One region of the Corynebacterium sp. 401_CJEI genome, then DNA from elsewhere that is predicted to be linked to it. Evidence: predicted binding sites of a transcription regulator. Region 1 holds the regulator's gene; each other region holds the start of a gene.
What was found. The regulator LexA, encoded in region 1, represses DNA repair genes until DNA is damaged. The targets are predictions, from matches to a motif close to CGAACANNTGTTCG.
Positions count from the first base shown of each region.

Region 1 (8,094 bases):
AGCGCCGAGCCGAGATACAGCCACAGCCCACTACGATCAATTAGCACGGTGCCGAGATCTTCTGTCGGCACAGCAATCGGGGCATCGAGTCCGATAATCTCCGGCAGCCGCAAATCCCTAGTCACGGCGTCAGCTACTACACCAACCTGATGACCGCCGACGAGGAATCCCAGCGCAATCAACAACCCCGATGCGGCCACGAACGGCACCATATAGCTGACACCGGTCATAATGGCATCACGAACCCAGTGTCCGAAGGCTTTGTCACCGCCTAACGATGATTTATGTGCCCCCACCTTCGTAGTTGCTTGTACCCTCTCAGATGAAGGGTCTGCGCCTGTAGTACCGGTTTGCGAACCGGCCTCCTTGTCGTGGTCATCCTTAGGTTGCGGCGCCTTTCGGTCGTAGGCGCGAACCCGTGATTGTTCTGCTTTTGCCTTCGCTTGTTTAATAACCGCAGTAGGTTCATTGACTGCCTTACGAATTGGCACTTTGACCTGTGGTTTATCGCTGAAGCGCTTAAGCCCCGTAACCCCAATATCGGCTGCGATTACTAGCACGTCGGCCCGGACAATTGCCTCTGCGGGGGCTTCCTGGGTTCCTGCCGAGCCCTGCGTCTCTACAGTTAGTGTGACATCAGACATGCTTTCTGCCGCGCCAGTAAGCGCTTCGGCTGCCAAATAAGTGTGTGCGATGCCCGTGGGGCAGGCCGTGATGGCGACGATATTGGTCTTCGCCGGAGGTTTTTTCGCTTTCCGACGAGGCGCTTTGGTGACGTGCTCGCTAATGATCCGGGCAGTCTCTTCATCGCTTTCAGCACCGCGAAGAGCTGCGCGAAACCCCTTATCGCGAAGTGCTTTTGCGAGTGCGGCCAGAATATCGACGTGGACATCGCTGTTACTAGATGGGACACCAATGAAAAAGAGCAGGTCCGCCGGCCCATCTGGTGTGGTGAATTCTGTAGCGCTGGTTAAGCGGGCAAACATCAGGGTCGGCTTCGACCAGTCCTCATGGCGGCAGTGGGGGATGGCTATCCCTCCCGACAGACCTGTCGGGGCCTTCTCTTCGCGTTCGAGGGCTGCTGCGACGATGCCGTTGCTGTCGGTGGCGCGGCCGGTCTCTACAGCTTTAGCGATGAGATAGTTAAGGATCTTCTCCTTTTGCGGACCGATATCTAGGTCAAGGAACACTGTCGACTCATCGGCTAGGTCTGATGCAATAGCGGAAAAATCTGCCGAAGAAGACATGGTTTTCTAATGCTCCTTATCTAGGCATCGAAAAGCTAAGTGTCGAGCTGCCATAACCGGCCGGCCTCGGGGTGAACCTGTTCTGGATAGGGGATGGTCGTACCGGGAAGACTGGTTGCCGCCGCCCCATAAGCTACGGCGGTGGTTAGTGCATCTTGGTAGCTATCACCGCGTTCGCGGGACATAACGTAGCCGGCCAAAGCACAGTCTCCAGCACCGACCGTCGACTGAGCGACTATCGAGGGGGAGGTAGCAGCGAAACAACCGCCTGACTTCACTGAAAGCACCGCCCCTGCTTCGCCGAGAGTGGCCAGGACTTCGGAAACGCCAAGCTCGTTCAGCGCACGAGCAGCCTGCGCTACGGGAAGATAGTTCCCTTCGGCTGCAGCGGCCTCAAGTTCTTCGCCGTCCTGATCAATGATTTGACCAAGTTCGTAGGCGTTCGGCTTCATCAAAAAAGGTCGCACCTTTGGAAATGCGCGAACGACCTCAGTCAGTGGGCCGTCGCTCGTATCCATAGCAACACGAATATTCGGGTTGACCGAATACACCGCCTCGGTGCATTGAACGTAAAAATCCCTGGGGACACCAGGGGGCAATGAACCTGCGAAAACTACCCACGTGGCGTGTTTAGCATGGTGGATAAGTTTCTCCAGGACACGCCTACGGTGCGCTTTCGTCAATGTCATGCCAGGGGAATTGAGCTTGGTGGTCGTCCCATCTGGCTCTGCGAGTGTGAGATTAACGCGGGCTTCGTTAGTCGTGTTGATGGCTTCATGGGGTATGCCAGAGACTTCCAACAGGCGCGTGAATTTTCCGGAGTCCGATGCCGGGTAGAGCGCGAGCGTCTTTTCTCCGGCGTAGTGCAACGCCTTGGACACATTAATTCCCTTGCCACCAGCCATGTCCTCAGCCATTGGTAGGCGGAACACGCCACCTCGCTTGAGCTCCGTATCGAGTCGAGCAAGTCGATCGATTGACGGATTTACAGTCAAGGTCAGGATCATGAAGCAACCACAACCTCGACACCTTGCTCCCTGAGATCGTTGACGAACTGTTCCGGGGCAGAGGAATCTGTAATCACGACGTCGATATCTTCCAATGCTGCAAAGCTGACGAGAAAGTCGCGGCCAAGTTTCGTCGAGTCCGCCATAACGATGACCTTGCGCGCATTCGTAATCATCGCGCGCTTTACCGCCGCTTCCTGCGGATCAGCAGTAGAAAGACCGTGGTCAATTGTCAAGGCATTAGAACCAATGAAAGCGACATCGGCACGCATAACCGCGAGAGTGCGGAGTGCCGTATCGCCAGCAACCGCCTGAGTAATGACGCGAACTTGGCCGCCAAGGAGTTGAAGCTCAATGCGGTTCGATCCTGCGAGTGTGATGGCGTTGGGAAGAGAGTTTGTGACAACCGACCAACGGCGGTTATCAGGGGAGTGGACCATCAGCTCTGCAAGAGCCTCGGTGGTAGTTCCAGCATCGAGAAAAATTCCACCACCAGAGTCAGGCAGAAAATCCGCAGCACAGCGGGCAATAGAGAGCTTCGCGTCCTTTTGCGCGTTCTTTCGAGCGGCAACTGAAAACTCAACAGTCTGAAAAGAACGAGTAGCCACAGCGCCACCGTGTACGCGGTGAACTGCGCCCTCTGCATCCAACTGAGCTAGGTCACGGCGAATCGTCTCTGCTGTGACATCGAAAGCTTCCGCAAGATCAGCGACCGTCACGCGCCCTTCGACTGCTGTCAAAGACGCAATCTTCCGGCGGCGTTCCTCTGCGTACATTCCCCGCTCCTTAGCTGTTAAGAAATTTCAGCTTTACTATCTGTTCCCAGTATGCCCGTTTATGTCTGTTTCGGGCAACGAAAATGTGGGAAATTAGAGGCTGCGTAGGACGCTGACAATCTTGCCGAGGATTTTGGCGTGCTCCGCGGGGAGTGGGTCAAAGGCGCGATTATGGGGCATGAGCCACTTGCCAGCAGCGTCTTCGTGCCATTCCTTGACTGTTGCTTCATCTTCAAACAGGGCTGCAACGAAATCTCCCTGTTCGACCACGTCTTGGGAACGGACTACCACCCAGTCTCCGTCGAGAATGCCCGCGTCAACCATGGAATCACCCACGACCTTGAGTAGGTATAGCTGACCAGAGCCCGTAATCTCCATCGGAAGTGCCATGTGACTTTCCACATGCTGCTCCGCCAAAATAGGGTTGCCAGCCGCAATCTGTCCAACGATAGGAACGAAGATTGGCTCTGGCATGTCCTCTGGCATCTCGGGAGTTTGGGTGGTGCCAGTAGCCTTTGGCCCAGGCTTTACCGGAGTGAAAGTGCCAGCGGAGGACTTCGAATCCCTTACGTTTACCGCGCGGGGTTTGTGTGGGTCGCGGCGGAGAAAGCCCTTCTTCTCCAACTCCTTGAGTTGGTATGCCACCGACGAGGTGGAATTCAAGCCCACAGCATCCCCAATTTCTCGAATGCTCGGTGGGTATCCGCGAAGTACGACGGCATCCGAAATGACGTCAAGAATCCGACGCTGCCGATCGGTGAGTGTTTTAGGGTTCGCTTTCTTCTTTTGAGCCATGGAACATCCCTTCTCAAACTCTTTCGAATGAATCATAACTCAAAACTGTTCGAATCGTCGAGCATCGAACACTGTGCGCCCTTGAATTCTTTAGAAAACGTGTACATTATCCGTGCTCGGAGGCGGTGATGATGTCGAAAATCGAAAATAAATCCGGATAGCAGTAGACAATATTCGAACATGGTGTTATAAATCGAACATGACAAGTTACTCGAACAGTCGTTTGATGAAAGGGTCTAGACGGATTCTCCGCATCCGCCCTTGGACATAGTCTCCACAGCGTCGGGAAACGGTCGTACAACTCTTATTCTCTCCAGGCCGGCAACGGTGGGAGAGTCAACGTTGGAAAGGGAGAAAACATGATGTCTACGGTTTCAACCGCACTTGGTGTTAGCAGCACATCTGATATTGACTTTTCTCAAGTTTCCGAGCTCCCTGCTCGGACGACACGGAAAGCCCCGTTGGTGTGGGGTGAACGTAGTGCGTCTTGCACACAGCACATCGTTCGGCCCGGTCAGCGTGCACGTATTGCACAGCGCAATCGAAATGGGGCTTCATCGGCGCGAATGCGGAGGGACAGGTCGCGGCCCAGTCATGTCTCGGTCAACTACGGGCGTCCGTCTCTATCCGTTAGCAGGGCGCAGCAGTCCAATCGTAGTGATGTATCCGCAGGCACTAACCTGACTCGCCTGATGGCGGTATGGGCTCTAGGGCTTGGTGCTTTCTTCGGAGTTTTCGGCAGCATGGTCTTTGAACAGGGACAAAGTGAGGCGGTCGAAAGCACCTTTACGTCTACGTACGCTTCCTACTCCGCGCAATAATCATTCCAGTTTCCGGTGTTGGGGTGGGACGTAGACTGGAGACCGTGTATTGCCAGTTTTGTCATCATGATCAGACACGAGTCTTGGACTCACGGTTGATAGATAACGGTATGGGGATTCGTCGCCGAAGGGAATGCCTGAATTGCGGCAAACGTTTTTCTACGATTGAACGCTCGCAGCTGATGGTCGTTAAACGGGATGGAATCCCTGAGGAATTCAACCGCGAAAAGGTTATCCAGGGTGTTCGACGTGCGTGCCAGGGGCGCGAAGTATCAGAGTCTCAGCTGAAGAAACTTGCACAAAAAGTGGAGGAGAGCCTCCGCGAGAAAGGCACGCCCCGGGTGGACTCAAACGATATCGGCCTTGCCATCCTTGAGCCGCTCAAAGAACTGGACGAAGTTGGCTATCTCCGCTTCGCTTCGGTGTACAAGTCCTTTTCCTCCGCGGACGATTTCGCGCAAGAGATTGCCAGCATGCGCAAGGGGAAAGGACCGCAGGCTAATGGCAACGAGGTTAAAAAGAACTAACGCAGTTTATCCACACGTTTCTTTATTCGAGTCAGGGATACGCTCTGGGCGGTACCCAGCCGTTGTGCGAAAAGGCTGACGCGCAGCTCTTGAATGAGCCACTGAATATCCCGTACCTCCGCGGAATTCGAACGTGCCTTAGGCAGCTGCTGAAGCTTTGCCGCCAAGTATTCGCGGGCCTCAGTCACCTCATCTTCACGTTCGGCATCACGGTCCGGGTCACGGTTCATTTCCTCAAGCCGAATCTCCATCGCTTGGAGATAACGTGGCAAATGTCGTAGGTGCTGCCAACCGTGCCTTGCCACAGCGCCCTTAGGGAACATGAACTCCAGCTGGCGACGCATATCGTCAATAGCATCGCCTTCCCACTTGTTTAGCTGATTTACCACCGAGACATAACGAGGCATTGCCTGGGCAACGCCGACGACCAATTGGCGCACCTCTGAGGCGACTCCAGAACGAACGTGTTCGAGTAGTTTGTCGAATTCCTTCGGATCGCGGACCGGGCCGCCGGCAGCCATCATACGGTCGCGAATCACTGCGACACGGCAGTCCTCGACAAGCCCATCGGCGCCCCCATGTGGCCATGCGTCCACGCCAACACGTTGCTGGAGTGGAAGCCCCTTAGTCATTTGTGCACCATTTACTGGGCAATCCCGCAATAGCATTGTCAAGTTTGTGGTCGCCAACGTCGCCTCAGCCTGAGCCTTAGTTGGTTTGACCTCAATGGCCACGCCATCCTTGGTGGTCACCAGCGTCGGATACATCGTGACGGACTGACCGTCGACATTACTTTTGACCGTTAATGAGACGGCGCCCAAGTTCTCTGAAGTCCACTTTTTCACAGCTTCGCGTGCTGCAGACTTCGAACGTTTCGACACAGCAGTTGAGACCGTCGAGGCATGCTTGTCTCGAAGCGCAGCAAGATCTCGGCTCTGATCGACGATCTTTCCATGGCGGTCGACCACTGCGTAGTTAAAGCGCAAGTGTGCTGGCAGCTTCGAAGGGGCAAAGTCTGCACCATTGATGCCCGAGCCTCCGAGTCGTCGTAAAGCATCGGCAAAAACATCGACGAAGCGGCCTGAGTACGGAGTCATCGTCTCCAGCGCGCGGCGTGCGAAATCCGGGGCGGGGACAACGGACTTCCGCAGTGCCTTCGGCAGAGTGCGAATGTAGGCTTCCGCGAGCTCAGCGCGAAGACCTGGTACCTGCCAGTCGAAGCCATCTTCACGCAGACCTGCAAGAAGAGGCACGGGGACACGGAGAGTCACACCGTCATCAGGGGCGCCCGGTTCGAATTTATAGGACAGAGAGAAATCGACCGAGCCCTGCTGCCACATTTCGGGGAAGGCGTTGTCGTCGATGTCGCCGGCTTCGGGGTTGAGCAGCTTATTGGGATCAAAGTCCAGTAGATTTGGCTGCTTGGGCTTAGTTTTCTTCCACCAGCGGTCAAAATTGGTGGCCGTGGTGATAGAGGCGGGCAGCTTGGAGTCGTAGAACGCGTAGAGCACGTCGTCATCGACGACAATGCCGCGGGAACGCTGCTTTTCCTCGATCTTCTCGGCTTCGGCAAGTTTGTCTTGATTGTTCTTAAAGAACTCGTGATGTGTGTTCCATTCGCCGTCGACAAGCGCAGAGCGAATGAAGATCGAGCGGGCGGCGTCGGCATTGACTCGGTGATAAGGCATCAAACGGTCAACCACCACGGGCACGCCGTAGAGCGTCGACTTCTGGTAAGCCATCGCTGCACCGCGCTTAGTAGACCAGTGAGGCTTTGAGTACTGGTGCTTGAGCAGATGAGGGGCTACCTTCTCTAGCCACTGCGGCTGAATCGTGCCGACGTTGCGCGCAAAAGTGCGCGAGGTCTCGACGATTTCCGCAGCCATCACCCAGCGAGGCGGCTTCTTTGCCAACGCGGACGAGGGGTGAATGAGGAACTTAGTGTTGCGGGTGCCAGTAAATTCCTTGCCCTCGCCCTCGCGCGTACCAATCATCGATAACAGACCCGGTAACAGTGACTTTGCCACCTCGTCGGGATTGTCGACACCGTTGGTTGAGCTGCGGGCCGAAAGATGCCAGCCCAGCTCGGCCGTTGCCTGGTGGAGCTGACGCACCAAGTCCTGCCACTCGCGAACGCGCAGATAGTGGAGGTACTCGCGCTTGCACATCTTGCGGAATTGGTTACCGCTAAGCTCGCGACGCTTTTCCTCCAGGTACTCCCAGAGCTTCAGTAGGGAGTTGAAGTCGCTGGTGGTGTCCTTAAAACGGGCATGTAGCTGATCTGCCTGAGCTTGGAACTCCAGTGGACGTTCGCGAACATCCTGCAGAGACAAAGCGGCGACAATGACGGTTACCGCCCCAAGAGTGGTGTTCTCGTACCCTTCGACCAGCATGCGGGCAAGACGCGGGTCGACTGGGATACGGGCAATTTGTCGGCCGATGTCCGTCAGCTCGGGGGCATCAGACCCCGACGTGGTGGTAATAGCCTGAAGCTCTGTGAGCAGGTTAATGCCATCGCGGATTGCTTTGTGCTCTGGTGGCTGGACAAAGGGGAAGTCCTCAATCGCGCCAAGCCGCAGTGAAATCATTTGCAGTACAACCGAAGCGAGATTGGTGCGCAGAATCTCCGGATCCGTAAACTCGGGGCGCGAGAGAAAATCCTCTTCGCTGTAGAGACGAATCGCCACACCATCAGCTACACGGCCACAGCGTCCAGAGCGCTGATTCGCGGATGCCTGGCTGATGTCCTCAACTGGCAGGCGCTGCACCTTCGTGCGGGTGGAGTAGCGGGAAATGCGTGCGGTACCAGTATCGACGACATACTCGATACCAGGGACCGTCAGCGACGTTTCCGCAATGTTGGTCGCCAGCACAATGCGACGCCCGGAATGCGGAGTGAAGATCCGATGCTGCTCTGCATT
Region 1 is NZ_JVIP01000009.1:52,002-60,095, forward strand. Features, by position in the region: gene ADM64_RS02205 (PTS fructose transporter subunit IIABC) at 1-1,247, opposite strand, end outside; gene ADM64_RS02210 (1-phosphofructokinase family hexose kinase) at 1,283-2,254, opposite strand; gene ADM64_RS02215 (DeoR/GlpR family DNA-binding transcription regulator) at 2,251-3,030, opposite strand; gene lexA (transcriptional repressor LexA) at 3,124-3,825, opposite strand; gene nrdR (transcriptional regulator NrdR) at 4,691-5,173, shown strand; gene hrpA (ATP-dependent RNA helicase HrpA) at 5,170-8,094, opposite strand, start outside.

Region 2 (8,094 bases), on a different contig from region 1:
ATTTTCGGCATCGGCATTATGCCGTACATTACGGCCTCGATTATCGTCCAGCTGCTCACGGTGGTGATTCCACACTTCGAGCAGTTGAAGAAGGAAGGGCAGTCGGGTCAGACGAAGATGACCCAGTACACCCGCTACCTCACAGTAGCGTTGGCGTTGCTGCAGTCTGCGGGCATTGTGGCCATGGCAGACCGTGGCGCCCTGCTGGGTGGCTCGCAGTCGCTGCTGGTCAAGGATGCGGGTGTCTTTGACCTCGTGGTGATGGTCGTTGTGATGACCTCCGGTGCCGTGCTGGTCATGTGGATGGGTGAGCTCATCACGGACCGAGGTGTCGGCAACGGTATGTCGCTGCTGATTTTCTCCGGTATCGCCGCTGGTATGCCGGCACAGGGCGCGAACATTCTGCGCTCCACTACCGGTGTCGTGTTCGCCACCGTGATTGTTGCGGTGCTGATTCTCATCATCGGCGTTATTTTCATTGAGCAGGGACAGCGCCGTATTCCGGTGCAGTACGCAAAGCGCATGGTTGGTCGTCGCCAGTACGGCGGATCTTCCACCTACCTGCCGCTGAAGGTGAACCAGGCCGGTGTTATCCCGGTCATCTTCGCGTCCTCGCTGATTTACGTGCCGGTTCTGATTACCCAGATTGTTCAGTCCGGTCAGTCGAATCCGAACATGGACAACTGGTGGCAGCGCAATGTCATTCAGTACCTGCTGGCGCCGTCCAGTTGGCAGTACATTCTGCTGTTCTTCCTGATGATCATCTTCTTCTCCTTCTTCTACACCTCCGTGCAGTACGACCCGCACGAGCAGGCGGAGAACATGAAGAAGTACGGCGGATTCATTCCGGGCTTCCGCCCAGGGCGTCCGACTGCTGAATACCTGTCCTACGTCCTGATTCGCCTGCTGACTGTCGGCTCGCTGTACCTGGCGCTGATTGCTGTTCTGCCAAATGTCGCTCTTGATATGGGGCTTGGCGACGCGAACTCGGGTACAGGCGGTATGTTTGGAGGTACAGCCCTGCTGATTCTGGTCAGTGTTGCGCTGACGACGGTCAAGCAGGTTGAAAGCCAAATGATGCAACGTAACTACGAAGGGTTCTTGAAGTAATGCGACTCGTACTTGTAGGTCCTCCCGGTGCAGGTAAGGGCACTCAGGCAGCTATCCTCTCGGAGAAGCTCGGTGTCCCGCACATCTCCACCGGTGACCTGTTTCGCGCAAACATCGGTGAAGGCACTCCGCTCGGTATTGAGGCGAAGTCCTACATCGACGCCGGCAACCTTGTTCCGGACGACGTGACTGTGCGTATGGTCGAGTCCCGTCTGAACGAGGACGACGCCGCCAAGGGGTTCCTGTTGGATGGCTTCCCGCGCACTGTTGGTCAGGCAGAAGAGCTGAAGCGTCTGCTGTCCAACCTCGGTACTGAGCTGGATGCGGTCGTACAGTTCGACGTTTCTGAGGATGTCGTAGTCGAGCGCATGCTGGCCCGTGGTCGCGCAGACGACACTGAAGAGGTCATCCGCAACCGCATGCATGTGTACACCAATGAGACCGCTCCTTTGCTGGATTACTACTCGGAAAAGATCATCAAGATTGCCGCTGAGGGATCCGTTGAGGAGATTAACGAGCGCACGATGGCCGAGCTGGAGAAGCTGAACTAAGCTCCTGGCGTGCCGGTAATTGGTGCTCTGGCAACTTTGCGTTGGTCGGGCCGATGGGTTTGACCCGTAGTAGATGGTTATTGAAGCCGCCCTTCCGAACCGTTGAGGTTTGGAAGGGCGGCTTTTGTGTTGAGTGGGCTCGGGAAGGGGGGGCTAGTTGGCTTGAATGGTGTGGAGCTAAACGGGAAAAGAAATACGAAGAAGAGTATTGACGTACTCGAATGGGTGTGCGATATTTGTATGTAGTAGGGGATAGTTAGGGAAGTAAAAGCGAAAGCGATTTCTAGGGGATTCGAGGGGAGGGGAATGATGCGACCTAATCAACCGCAAGGTCAGGAGCCGTCAAAGGGGCTGAATCAAGCACTGTCGGTGTCGCAGATATTAGACTTGATAACTCAATTCGAAGCTCTGTCTCGGTTAGTTGTGGAGAGCTTCGGTGATTTATCACCAGTTCATATGCGAGACGCCTATGCATTGGTTGAGAGGGCTCGGAAGCGCCTAGCCATAGTTGACGCGGAGTACTTGGCGGCGCTTGCGCCGGAGATACCTTCATCGAATCACCGGAAAGTTGCCTGGCTGGCGGAAGAGTCTCATATTTCCCGTGCGGAGGCTCGTCAGCGAATTAGTTGTTTAGGGCGGCTCCGGAAGGAAGCGGAGCCTTTTTCGTCGAAAAGCGATGATGAAAGAATGCCTGCTCTGCGGGACAAGGTATCCGAAGGGGTCGTAGGGGCGGATGCGGTTCAAAAGATTGATAAAGCTGTCAAAGATCTCCCGAAGTCAGAACATGCGCGGGTGGCGCAGGCCTTGGATGAGCATGCCAGTGAGGTTGTGACACAGGTGCGTGTCGACGACTTGGGTGCGCTGTCACATCGACTGCGGGCGATGTTGGGATTGGATGACCCATATACGGATGAGGACAGACAGCGGCTGCGGGGAGTGAAGGTCGGGCCACAACGAGCCGACGGTATGAGTCGGTTGACGGGGCTGATTACGCCGCACTTCGCGGCGATGCTGAAGAGGTTGCAGGCTGACTACGGGCGGCCGGGTGGACTCTTGGAGGAAGGCGCTAAGGATGAGCGCGCTCCAGAGCAGCGGTTTCATGATGCACTTGAGGCTGCGGTCGATGCCGGTTTTGGGATAGGTGCGACCTTAAAGCCGGTGCGGGGCACCACGTCGGTTGTCACTGTGGCCCATATTTCGGATATCGCGAAAATAGCGGGCGTAAAGCTGCAGGGCACGGATGGTTGGAAGCTACCGGGGATGGGGAAAGCAATCAGCGATGGTGGCGTGCGAATGTCAATCGCTGAGGCGATAGAGAAGGTTGCGGCCGGAAATTCGTTCTTGCAGGTTTTGGGAGACAAGGGGCAGAGTCTGTTTCTTGGCCGATCGCAGAGACTAGGGACGATGGCCCAGTACCTTGCGCTGTGCGGCGAGGAGGGCGGATCTTCCGCGCCGGGCAAAGCTGCGCCACCGGCTATGTGCGATATGCATCATATTGAGTCCTGGGCGAGGGGCGGGGCAACGGACATTTCAAATCTGACATTTGTTGACCCCGGTACGCATCGAAAGATTGATGACAATCGGTCGAATGACAAATCCTGGTGGACGTTGCGGCCGGATGAGTGTGAAGGGGAGCCTGTCGAGGCGGAACGGGTGGTGTGGATTGAGCCAGGAAAAGACCGAAAGACGAATGATTCATCGGAAGAGAAAAACAGGAACTCGAATCAAGATTCAAACGCTTTTGATAACCCAGGACGTTGGTTGCGGCGAATACTTCGGCAAAAAGGGGCGAAGCGTAACCAAGGCGATAAGGATGACGCTGACCCCGGCGGCGCAGGCGGGTGCGGTGCGGACGTGGATGACGAAGGGGGGGGGCGGGCGGTAACGAGGCGCAGGGGTAACGCTGGCGGGAGGTGAAGACTCTTTTGGGGCGAGTACAGCAGAAGTGCTCCGGCCGTCGTAGCGAAATCAGAGCGTTACGGCAGCGGAGAGTTGATGCTGGGTGAGTTCCCTGGATTGAACTGCAGGTTAGGGCTACTGGAAGTCCTGAATGATCTCGTCGATAAGCGGCTGTGCGGCCTCGGCACCAATATTCGCGAAAACGAACTCTTGGTAGATGCGGTTATCCTCGTCGATGACCATAACGAAAGGGGAGCCCTTGTTGACGCCGCTAAATGCGTGCTTGCCGGGTAGCTCGTATGGCACGTAGTTCTCGACGGACTCAGCCTTTTCATTAATCCGGCTGACAGTGGCCGGGTCCTCGGCCGTACTGAGCATCGCAGTGCCGCCGTCGCCAACAGCCATTACGCAGGTGAAGCCATGTACGCTCTCGCTGCCAAAAATGACGGGTTTAGAGTCATCCGACTCGACGCAGCTGCCAATCGCCTCCTTAATTGAATCAGGTGTGAAGTTTTGGATTGACTCAGGCAGTGCAGAGGTGCCCATGAAACCCGAGGTGCTTCCAGGGGCCTCCGGCGATTCCGCAGCAGGGGAAGTGGAAGGGACAGTCGGCGCTGGCGCCGGTTCGGGGTTGCTTGAGCATGCGCCAATCAGGAAAAGCGAGCTGGCAGCAATAACAACGCCAGCAATCTGCGTGGACTTCAACAGTGAATGCATGCCAGTTATCGTAAGGCAGCTCATCTTTGGGAGTAAACTGCGCGAAAATTGAAGCAAGTCGATTGCGGATCAACTGTCACCAATGAACATCCATAAAAATTCCCATGCAACGCGATGCAAAAATGTATGAAGTAAAGAGCTGGCTGGGGTAGCGGTGCCTTCGTAGGTGGTGGGATGCGGCTAGCCGGTGGTTCTTTTCTGAGTCAGAGTAGACTCAACCAGCGTGATGAGTTTTCGACGCCGCCGTAAAGTAGTTCCTGCCCGCACCGAGGGAGAGTTGGATGCGATGCAAGCGGCCGGCGAGATCGTCGGTCGTGCATTGCTAGCCTGCCGAGATGCCGCTAAGCCAGGGGTGACCACGGCGGATCTCAATGAGATTGCGCATCAGGTCATTACCGATGCGGGTGCAACGCCATCTTTCCTTGGTTATGAAGGTTTCCCGGCATCTATCTGTGCATCCGTGAATGAAGTTATCGTCCATGGCATTCCGTCCTCGGCCACAGTTCTATCCGAAGGTGACCTGGTCTCGATTGACTGTGGCGCAATTTTGGACGGTTGGCACGGCGATTCGGCACTGACTTTCGGTGTCGGAAAGCTGAGTGAAGATGTCGAAAAACTAAACATCGCGACGTCGGAGGTCCTCGCCGAAGGTATTAAGGCCATGGTGCCGGGTGCTCGCCTCACCGATATTTCATATGCGCTTGAAATGGCCACCCGTGAGGCTGAACTGCGCCACGATATTGAACTCGGCATCGTCGATGGCTACGGCGGGCACGGCATCGGGCGCGAGATGCACATGGATCCCTTCCTCCCCAACGAAGGCAAAGCAGGCAAGGGCCCCCGCATCGTCGAAGGCTCCGTGTTGGCCATCGAACCGATGCTCATTCTCGGCGGCGAGTGGGGTAGCGATGAGCTTGACGACGGCTGGACGGTCGTCAGCGCTGATCGAATGCCGGCGTCCCATTGGGAACACACAGTTGCCGCCACGGCGGACGGCCCCCGTATTTTGACTCCTCGATATGAATAACTAGTGCGTGAGGGGCCACGCGAAAGGTCAGAATATTGCCACTTGAGACGCGATGGCCTCTGTCCCCGTGGGGTGAATCCGCCTGCCGTCGCTTGCAGGCGGCCCCAGAGCGGTCGTATTTGGTAAAAAACGCAGGTCGCGTGTAAAGTTGGGCGATGGTGTGGGCGCAGTGTCGCTGCAGTGATGATTATCCCTGCGCGGAACTGCTAAAACACCAGGCAGAGTAGAGATTTCCCAACTGGTGCCGGGGTTGTCCCGGGTATCCACCAGAGAGACGTGGAGGACATGGCTAAAAAGGAAGGCGCAATTGAGGTTGAGGGTCGCGTCGTCGAGCCCTTGCCGAACGCGATGTTCCGAGTGGAGCTGGACAACGGGCACAAGGTGCTCGCCCATATCAGTGGCAAGATGCGCCAGCACTACATCCGTATTCTCCCGGAAGACCGAGTCGTAGTGGAGCTTTCTCCGTACGATCTCGAGCGTGGGCGAATCGTCTACCGCTACAAGTAAATTGACCTGACCACTGTTGGTAGTGGTTATGGGCTTATTTACTAACTAGACAGAAACTCCACCGTCCTAGCTGCTTCTGGTGACGGCCGCGTGATGTTGAGACCTGGTGTCTCGGCGGATTGGCACGGCGGCTCCTTGCGAAAGCTTTTCCACAGAAGTAAGCGAGAATACCTCCGGCAACGGTGGCTGGAGCCTTTCTATAACACCTACGCGACTCGGCGTCCGACCGAGTAAGCCGGGTCTGGAAAGGATGGCAGTGGAGTAAACCACCGCATCAACCGGAAGGAAATTGCCGTATGGCACGCCTTGCTGGAGTTGACCTGCCACGTAACAAGCGTATGGAGGTCGCTCTTACCTACATCTATGGCATCGGCCCCGCCCGTGCTAATGAGCTGCTGGAGAAGACCGGCATCTCTCCGGATCTGCGCACCGACGCTCTCACCGATGAGCAGGTTGCTGCGCTGCGTGACGTGATTGAAGCTACCTGGAAGGTCGAGGGTGACCTCCGCCGCCAGGTTCAGGCTGATATCCGCCGCAAGATTGAGATTGGTTCCTACCAGGGTCTGCGCCACCGTCGTGGCCTGCCAGTCCGTGGTCAGCGCACCAAGACCAATGCTCGTACGCGTAAGGGTCCGAAGAAGACGATCGCCGGAAAGAAGAAGTAAAACATGGCAGCTCCGAAGTCCGCACGCGGCCGTCGTACCGGCCGTCGCGTTGTAAAGAAGAACGTGGCTCAGGGCCACGCATACATCAAGTCCACCTTCAACAACACCATCGTGTCCATCACGGACCCGAAGGGCGCTGTTATCTCGTGGGCCTCCTCTGGTCACGTCGGTTTCAAGGGCTCTCGTAAGTCCACTCCGTTCGCTGCTCAGATGGCCGCCGAGAACGCTGCTCGTAAGGCCATGGAGCACGGTATGAAGAAGGTTGACGTTTTCGTTAAGGGTCCGGGTTCGGGCCGCGAAACCGCCATCCGTTCCCTCCAGGCCGCTGGCCTTGAGGTGTCCTCGATCTCGGATGTGACCCCTCAGCCGCACAACGGCTGCCGTCCGCCGAAGCGTCGTCGCGTCTAGGAATAGGGTAAGGAGAGAACAGAAATGGCCCGTTATACCGGTCCCGCAACCCGTAAGTCCCGTCGTCTCCGCGTCGACCTCGTCGGTGGCGACATGAACTTTGAGCGTCGTCCCTACCCTCCGGGGCAGGCTGGCCGCGCTCGTATCAAGGAGTCGGAGTACCTGCTCCAGCTCCAGGAGAAGCAGAAGGCACGTTTCACCTACGGCGTGATGGAGAAGCAGTTCCGTCGCTACTACGCCGAGGCTCACCGTCGTCCGGGCAAGACAGGCGATAACCTCGTCGTCCTGCTGGAGTCGCGTCTCGACAACGTTGTCTACCGCGCTGGTCTGGCTCGTACCCGTCGCCAGGCTCGTCAGCTGGTTTCCCACGGCCACTTCACCGTTAACGGTAAGAAGATCAACGTGCCGTCCTTCCAGGTAAGCCAGTACGACATCATCGACGTGCGCCCGAAGTCGCAGAAGATGATTTGGTTCGAAGAGGCACAGGAGAACCTGGTCGACGCTGTCGTCCCGGCATGGCTTCAGGTTGTTCCTGAGTCCCTGCGCATCCTCGTGCACCAGACCCCGGAACGCGCACAGATCGACATTCCGCTTCAGGAACAGCTGATCGTCGAGTTCTACTCGAAGTAATAACCAACTTCGCTTGCATCCATTCATTCCCTATGGCGTCATATAGCGGTCGCCACCTGGAGGATTTTCGAAAATGCTCATTTCCCAGCGCCCAACGCTGACCGAGGACTACATTGATTCCTCTCGCTCCCGGTTCGTTATCGAGCCGCTGGAGCCGGGTTTCGGTTACACCCTCGGTAACTCTCTTCGTCGTACGTTGCTGTCGTCCATTCCGGGCGCTGCAGTCACCAGCATCCGCATCGACGGTGTGCTACACGAGTTCACCACTATCCCGGGCGTGAAGGAAGATGTCTCCGACATCATCCTGAACATCAAGGGTCTGGTGCTCTCGAGCGAGTTCGACGAGCCGGCTACCGTTTACCTGCGTCGCGAAGGTGCAGGCGCGGTGACCGCTGCAGACATTGAGTGCCCAGCAGGTGTGGAGATTCATAACCCGGATCACCACATCGCTACTCTCAACGAATCCGGTCGCTTGGAAATTGAGATGATCGTTGAGCGTGGTCGTGGCTACGTGCCGGCGACCCCGAACTCCGGTGGCGAAATTGGCCGCATTCCGATGGACCAGATTTACTCGCCAGTT
Region 2 is NZ_JVIP01000018.1:44,127-52,220, forward strand. Features, by position in the region: gene secY (preprotein translocase subunit SecY) at 1-1,110, shown strand, start outside; gene ADM64_RS04125 (adenylate kinase) at 1,110-1,661, shown strand; gene ADM64_RS04130 (HNH endonuclease signature motif containing protein) at 2,118-3,578, shown strand; gene ADM64_RS04135 (hypothetical protein) at 3,696-4,277, opposite strand; gene map (type I methionyl aminopeptidase) at 4,504-5,304, shown strand; gene infA (translation initiation factor IF-1) at 5,590-5,811, shown strand; gene rpsM (30S ribosomal protein S13) at 6,108-6,476, shown strand; gene rpsK (30S ribosomal protein S11) at 6,480-6,884, shown strand; gene rpsD (30S ribosomal protein S4) at 6,909-7,514, shown strand; gene ADM64_RS04165 (DNA-directed RNA polymerase subunit alpha) at 7,588-8,094, shown strand, end outside.
Region 2: a site for LexA is predicted at 1,880-1,893, ahead of ADM64_RS04130 (HNH endonuclease signature motif containing protein). Genes of this name have one in related genera too.

Region 3 (8,094 bases), on a different contig from region 1:
GCAGAAATAAGCATAGTGCATTTTGCTATTTCTAATGCATTTTGGCGATATTTATTTCTGGTAATTAGTGTTTATGCCGTAGTTCTTTTATCTGGATTTTACGTAACTGTTCGGGACCATCCCCATCTAATAACACCGCAAGGACTCGTACTGCGAAATGGGCGAAGGCTTATTTGTGAAATTCCGTGGTCACACTTACGTCATGCGAGCTCCGTAACGGCAGGTGAAGGAGGGGACGTAGCAATTGACGAGCACGGCAATCTCAGGGTGCCTGTTTTGAGTGAAGTGAACGTCAGGTTAGAAGTCGATTCGCAGGTCGTGGCAGAAGATCTTTACAAGGGACCAATGATGGTTTCCTCGATTGAGATTTACTGCGACGACAAAGACACATTCCTGCGCGATCTCGCTGAGAAAAGGAATGCTCATTAAGTGCTTGGTAGCTTCCAGGGCTGGTAATCGACCCCGACCTATCGCCAGAACTTGGTCATCCCGCGCTTGTCCTCCATGTTGAACTCGATCATCTTGGCCAGCAGGTCGAGCGGCATCGACTCGGCTTTGCCGTCCTTTGGCCAGGGGAAGCGGACCATCATTTTTCCGTAGGAGAGGCCGCGGGCATCGAACTCGTCGGAGAACTTTTCAATACCAGCGCGTTCCGGGGCGATCGCCATGTGTTTCTTGGCGTAGGAGAAACCGATGATAAAAGTGCCATCGAGCGTGAACATCGGCTGATTCCAGGCAATGCGAACGCCGAGTTCCGGGTACTTTTCGTGAACCCATTCCAACACCTCGAGAGCGACAGCACGCTGCGTGTCATCATCTACCCGCGAGAGGTGATTGGCGAAGAACTCGGCGATGGTTTCATCGGTCATATGCTGAACAGCCATAGCCTGGATTTTACTGTGCCATCAACTAACACCCGAGCCATCAACTAACATAACTCCGAGTGGCTACAGATTTGAATACTCAGTTTGATCCCAAAAAGGCGTGGCCAGCGCTATGGACCGTGTTACTCGGCTTCTTCATGATCCTGGTCGACGCCACCATTGTCACCGTTGGTATCAACACCATCCAGCATGAACTGGGCGGTGAGCTCAACCAGGTCATGTGGGTGACCAGTGGTTATCTGCTGGCCTATGCCGTGCCGTTGCTCATTACTGGCAGGCTCGGTGACCTCTGGGGAGTCAAGCACACCTATGTAGCGGGCCTGGTTATCTTCGTGTTGGCGTCGCTGGCGTGTGGGTTGGCGCCGTCGTTAAGCATGCTGATCATTGCCCGCGTGGTGCAGGGACTGGGGGCCGCGCTGCTGACGCCGCAGACGATGGCGCTGATTACGCAGATGTTTCCGCCGGCGCATCGCGGTGCGGCGATGGGCCTGTGGGGTGCGGCGGCCGGAATTGCCTCGCTGACGGGGCCGCTGGCCGGTGGCGTGTTGATTGAGCTGCTGAGTTGGCGCTGGATTTTCCTCATTAATGTGCCGATTGGGCTGATCGGGCTGGTTTTTGCGTTCCGCTATCTGCCGACATTTGAGACACACCGCAACAAGATTGATTATCTCGGTGTTGTACTCAGCGCGATTGGTATGTTCCTGCTGGTCTTCGGCATTCAGGAGGGGGAGAGTGCCGGCTGGTCCGGTTGGATCTGGGCACTGATTGCCGGTGGCGTGGTGGTTCTTGGACTATTCACCGCGTGGGAGGCCAAGACCACGGCCGAACCGTTGATGCCACTGTCCCTTTTTAAGGATCGCAACTTCACCATCTCCTCGCTGGCGATTGCTGTGACGGGGGCGCTGGTGGTCGCGGTTGGTTTCCCAATCATCCTCTTCGCCCAGAATGCTCGCGACCTATCGACCATCCAGGCCTCACTACTGCTCGTGCCGCAGGCGGTCATTTCCGGTGTCATGGCACCGTGGACTGGGCGAATGCTGGACCGGCTGAAGTTCCGCGAGTTCGCGCTGATTGGTTTTGGGTCCTCGCTGGTGGGCATGCTCGGGTTCCACTACCTCATCCACGAGGACCTCTCCGTGCTGTGGCTGCTGCTGCCGGGCGCCGCATTCGGTGTGGCAAACGCGTTTATTTGGGGCACGCTGTCGACGGCTGCCACCCGCAACATCGACCCGTCCCTCGCCGGTGCCGCCTCCGGTGTGTACAACACCATCCGCCAGATTGGCAGTGTGCTGGGCAGCGCGCTGATTGCTACCGTCATGGCCGCAGCTCTCAGCAGCAACCGTGGCGACTTCACCACCGCCATGAGTGACGCGATGTGGTTGCCGGTGGCACTGTCGGCCCTGGGTGTCGTGGCGGCGCTGGGGCTTAAGAATCCGAAGTAAAACGCTCCACCATGTAGTCTGCGATGCCGACCGGATCGGCCAGGAAATCCCTGGTTGCCCGTACCGCGAGGGTGTCTTCGAAGTGGGTGGTGTCGGCGTCGTCAAGCGAAATAATCGTTGCTTCTGGCGTGGCGAGCAGGATGGGGGAATGCGTCGCCATGATGATTTGTGCGCCGGCTTCCGCGAGCGCGCCGAGGCGGCCGAGGAGCTCCAGTTGGCGTAGGACCGACAGTCCGGCCTCGGGTTCGTCAAGGAAAATCAGTGATTCGGGACTGAAGCGGCGTTCGGCCAGCGTCATGATGGATTGGCCGTGGCTCATCTGGGTGAGGTCTGCCATTTCTCTGCCACCTGGTAGCTGCCCCAAGCGACTCGTAATAGCGCGCGAGGTTCAGGTGCGCGTCGCCGCGAAAGAAGAACGTGTCCGGGGGATTGCGCCTGGTCAGCGCCAGTGGGACCGGGGAGGTGCGCTCTTGCGTCTTGTATCGCGAGCCACCGTCCGTATCGACACCCATCGCCGACGCCAACGCCTCCAGCACCGTCGACTTTCCCTTGCCGTTTTCGCCGGTCAGAATGGTAATCGGCGTGGTGAAGGCCATGGGGAAGGGCAGGGCGAGCTTTACGACGTACGCCGGGAGCTCGGCATCATCGTGAATACGGGCATGGCGGAGGTAGATCATGGTTGCGGCAGTTGGTCGATCTGTTTGAGCAGTTCAAAGCCGTCTGCGCCCTCGATGAACGGGACCTCCTTGTTCTCCAGCTTTTCAATTGGCACCGCCGTGCCGTGAGAGAGCACGTGCTCGCTGGGAGTGAGGTTGCGGATTGCGATTGCCGCGACCTTGTCCGGATGCTCCGCCGCGGCCGTGCCGTAGATGAGCGGGTCGTACTGGCCATCATCGCCGACGAGAATCCAGTTGATTTCGGGGAAGTCAATAAACAGGTCGCGAAGTCGCACCTTCTTGTGTTCCTTGCCCGAGCGGAACAGGCCGGTGGGCGTTGGCCCCCAATCGGTGAGAAGCAGTGGGCCCTTCGGCAGGTTGTTGCGGTGCAGGAACTTTTTTAGGGTGCTGAAGGTGTTCCACGCTCCGGTGGAGAGATAGATGACGGGGACGTCCGTGTCCTCGTCGGTTTTGCTCGCGTAACGACGGCGAAGCTGCGCATAAAACTCGCTGAAGCCAGCGACGGCCTTGCGCTCGTCTGTCTCCTTGACCCAGGAGTTGTAGGCGGCGATGAGGGCGCGCGGCAGCATGGTGACCAACACGGTGTCATCAATATCGGAGACGATGCCGTATTTGGTCTCCGGGGAGAGGATGAGGACCTCTGCAGGAGTGTCGTTGATGGTAATTTCGTGCCAGCCGGGTTCGAGGCCGTGATTCCTGATTAGTACCTCGATATAGCCGTTGCTATCCGTGGTGGTTTCCACCGTGCGGTCGCCGGCAGTGATGGTGACGGGAAAGTCCGCGAGTTCGACGGTAAAGAACTGCCAAAATCCGCGTTTTTTGTTTCGTTCTTCGTCTCGTTTTTTGGCCGGATCCTTCAGGAGGACACGGCCGAATACGCGCACGCGCTCTGCATTTCCGTACCCGGTGAAACCGATGATTTCCGGTTCCCAACCAGCGTTTTTGGAACGCTTGGCGGCCAGCGCGTTGATCCTTCTCTCGGTCTTGCGGACGACATCTGCCACGGACATGCTTTCCAGGATACGGGTTGACAGGACGGGGGAGGGTGCGCGTAGGTTGGTCGCCCAAGAGAAAAGTCAACCCTTTAGGAGTGTTCTCTTTTTATGCGTTTTTCCGGTAAGTTCATCGCATCCGCCGCTGTGGCAGCAGGCATGATTGCTGCCCCGACCGCGGCCGCTAACGCTGCATCAGTCAGCGCCTGGGATCAGGTTGCGGCTTGTGAGTCCGGCGGAAATTGGCAGACCAATACCGGTAACGGCTACTACGGCGGACTGCAGTTCTCGCAGCAGACCTGGAGCGGCCACGGCGGTGACCAGTACGCACCGACGGCTGACCAGGCCACCAAGGAGCAGCAGATTGAGATTGGCGAGCGCGTGCTTGCCTCCCAGGGTGCTGGCGCATGGCCGAACTGCGGTGGTCCGCTGGGTTAATCCTCCCCATCATCAAAGACCAGATCTGGCACAGCCGCGAATGACAGCCACCACTTCATGTAGTGGTCATGGCGTGCTTTCGTCTTCTGAGTAGCGCGTTTGTCAAATGTCTGTCGCCCGAACCCGGCTAATGGTCCGGCCGGGACGGTCGCCGCGGTAACGCCGTCGGCAGAGGACCACACCTCTGAGCCGTCCTCATAAGCGGTGATATCCCAGAGCTTGTGGGTTTTCAGGTTGTGGTGCTTCCTGCATAGGCAGTGCAGATTCTGTGTGTCGGTGGGGCCACCGGCTTCGGGGTCTTCCTGGTTGTACGGCGCGATATGGTCAATATCGCACTTGTACGCTGGGACTTCGCAGCCGGGGAAGCGACACGTGCCGTCGCGACCGTGGACGCGGGCGACCTGCGCTGGAGTTGGACGGTAACCATTGGTGGCGCTGTCTGCTGAGAGGCGGACATGCGTCACCTTTTGCATCCACTCCTCCGTGACCAGCGCGCCAAGCCAGCCGGCGCCGTCCAGCCAGGCATCATCACTGTGGGGCTCGCGGAAAACATTGAGCACAACTTCCGCATTGGTGCGCTGGTGGATCAGTTCCACAAATGCATCCGCCTGCGTCATTTCCTCATTCGCGCGGAAGACCGTTTCAATTGCGCACATGGCGAAATAGGCGCGGTCCGGCCGCAGGGTGAGAATGATTTGGGAGTAGCTGTCGGGACGTTCCACCAGAGTCACCGATTCCGTATCGGTGATGGTGGGAATTGTGCCGTCGGCACGAGCGCGGTCATCCAAATCCGCAGCAATATCACCAATTTTGGTGGTGAGCGTGCGAGGACCAATCATTGCTTGACGACGCTTCCGTGGCGTAACCAATGCCAGAATCTTCTTCTCTGCATCGGGTATTTGATCAGGCTCGATGCCGACTACGCCATGTGCAATGATGCCGAGTTGCCGCATGGATAATGCGCAGCTTTCCCGGGCATATTCCGCCAACTGTGGCATTTTCTCCAGCAACAGGCCAATGTCACAGATACGTAGTGCCTCACTGCGAGTGATTCCCAACCGAACGCTGATGCGAGCGGCATGGTTTTCAACGTCATCATCACCTGCAGGGCAGCAGGCTTTAATTAACTCAAGTTGGGCGCGGTTGGTAGCCCGCGCGAGTGCTGAGAGCTCATCTTCAGGATTTTCGTGAGCCCAATATGGTTCGGGTACTTGTTCGGACTTCATTGGATCCCCCTGGTGCTCCAATGGTTGTCGGTTTTCTTTCGAACTTACTTGCTATCATACAGGCGCTTTTCTGGCTTGTAAAGAGAAATGAAAGAGAATTTTGAGGAGTTTTCGAAGATGGTTAGCCGACTATAAAGGCACCGTTTAGCTGGGCATTTGCAGGGCGTACGCTAGGCCCTGGTCCAAAAACATAAATAAAACACCAGTTCGAAAACGAAAGCTTGGTAATCTCGCTTTCATAAAAGCAGAGCGCAGATAAACAGCACAGACAGCGGGGAGCAAAACCATGATCATCCGGCACGCAACGCGGGAGGACGCCGCGGCAATCGCGGAGATCTACAACGAAGCCGTAATCAACACCGTCGCCATCTGGAATGATGACACTGTCAGTGCGGAGGATCGCATCGCATGGATGGCGGCGCACTGTTAAGCGCGACCATCGATGCTGCTCGCGAGGCGGGAAAGCACGTCTTGGCTGCGGCGATAGAAGGCAGTAACGAGGGGTCGATTGCGCTGCACAAAAAGTATGGCTTTCAGCGTGTTGGGCTACTGCCGCAGGTGGGGACGAAGAACGGGCGATGGTTGGACATGCTGTTGATGCAGGTCATGCTGACAGACGGGCAGCCACCCGCTCGGCCGCGCGCTTAGCGAAGGGGCCAACGCCCATAATCGTGGCGGCACCGGGGCCAACCCAGTCGCCGTAGCCGACGAACTCGATGAGGTCAGAGTCGATGCTGCGGAAAGGGCCGAGCGCTGGGCGGAAACCGGTGCACCAGATGAGGTGGTCCGCGTGGACGTCGTCAAGCGAGGAGAACATGGGCGTCCAGGTGAGTGCGCCGGAGTCGCGGGCTTTGCGGACGGGCGGTAGGACGACGATGTCGCCGATGCTGTCGGTGGCGCCCTGGCGGTAGCGTTTGAACAGGACGCGGCCGTCGACGTCGTTGGGCATCCAGCGTGGTTCGTGGCGGGTGAACCAGGTGGTGTCGATGTTGGAAAGTACCAGTTCAGAGGCAATTTGTGCGCCGGAGTTCGCCGCGCCGACAACGGCAACGCGGGAGCTTTCGAATGGCTCGGGACCTGGGTAGTTGGCCGAATGCCACTGTTTTGCGGCGGTCGTGCCGGGGTAGTGCGGGACGAAGGGCCGGTTGCCGGTGGCGGCGATGAGCTGGCGGGATTCGAGGTCACCGGCATCGCTGGTGAGGTGGAAGGTGCCGTCATGGGAGACGTGCGTGACGGCGACCGGGCGCTGAACGCGCAGTTCGTAGCGCTTTTCGTAGGAGTTGAGGTAGTCAATCACGTGGGAAGCGGGCGGGAAACCGTCATAATTGGGCATCTGGATGCCCGGAAGGTTGGAAAAGTCCGGGGTGGAAAAGAGCGTCAGTGAGGGCCAGACATTGCGCCAGGAGCCGCCGGGAGCGGGCTGATTGTCCAGAATGAGCGGATCAATGCCGCGTTTGTGCAAGTAATAGGCGGTAGCGAGGGCAGCTTGGCCGCCACCGACGATGATGACATCCTCAAGCATGTTTCCAGCTTAACGACGAGTGCCGCACCTCGAGCTGTACTACCGTGGAGCACCATGAGCTCGCTGTTTGATCTTTCGGACAAGCCCATCGACGAACTACCCGGTTACCAGCGCACATTCGCGCCGGGCCGACTCACGGTGGGGCTCAGCCTGCCCATCGAGCAGGACGCCGAAGCCGAGCCCAAGGACGCGCTGAGCAACCAGATTCGGCTGATTCAGAAAGTCGAACGCGCAGGCATCGCGGCGGTGTGGGCACGCGACATCCCGCTGCGCGTGGAAACATTCGGCGACGTCGGCCAGGTCTACGACCCCTGGATGTACCTCAGTTACATCGCCGCACACACCACCGATATCGCGCTCGGCACCGGCGCAGTCGTCGTGCCCTTCCAGCATCCGCTGGTGATGGCCAAGCGCGCTGCCACACTGGACAGGCTTTCCGACGGTCGTTTCCTCTTCGGCGTTGCCACTGGGGACCGACCCGAGGAGTTTCCCGCCTTTAACCAGGACAAAGGCAAGCGGGGTGAGCGTTTCCGCGAGCATATCGAGGTCTATAAAAAGGCCCTGAGCACTAGCTACCGGCCTATCCGGTGGTCCGAGGGCAAGATGGGCGGATCCGATGTGGTGCCCAAGCCGCTGGCCCGCCGAGTTCCGCTGTTGGCCACCGGCTCCTGTCAGCAGAGCCTGGAGTGGAAGGCCGCGCATACCGACGGGTGGTTCATGTACCACAAAGGCCTGGAGATGCAGAAGAAAAACATCGCCAACTGGCAGGAGGCGGTGGCCCAGGAGTGCGGCGAGGGCGTGTTCAAGCCCTTCTTGGAATCACTGTGGATTGACCTGCATGAAGACCCCGACGCCCCCGCGCAGGGTGGCCACTTCGGGTACCGCCTTGGCCGCAACAAGCTCATTGAACTGC
Region 3 is NZ_JVIP01000020.1:45,282-53,375, reverse strand. Features, by position in the region: gene ADM64_RS05460 (hypothetical protein) at 1-429, shown strand, start outside; gene ADM64_RS05455 (iron chaperone) at 468-884, opposite strand; gene ADM64_RS05450 (DHA2 family efflux MFS transporter permease subunit) at 944-2,326, shown strand; gene ADM64_RS11135 (AAA family ATPase) at 2,310-2,624, opposite strand; gene ADM64_RS11130 (AAA family ATPase) at 2,575-3,003, opposite strand; gene ADM64_RS05440 (App1 family protein) at 3,000-4,013, opposite strand; gene ADM64_RS05435 (transglycosylase family protein) at 4,107-4,433, shown strand; gene ADM64_RS05430 (HNH endonuclease signature motif containing protein) at 4,430-5,659, opposite strand; gene ADM64_RS11200 (GNAT family N-acetyltransferase) at 5,946-6,089, shown strand; gene ADM64_RS10680 (GNAT family N-acetyltransferase) at 6,068-6,307, shown strand; gene ADM64_RS05425 (FAD-dependent oxidoreductase) at 6,264-7,181, opposite strand; gene ADM64_RS05420 (LLM class oxidoreductase) at 7,236-8,094, shown strand, end outside.
Region 3: a site for LexA is predicted at 5,856-5,869, ahead of ADM64_RS05430 (HNH endonuclease signature motif containing protein). Genes of this name have one in related genera too.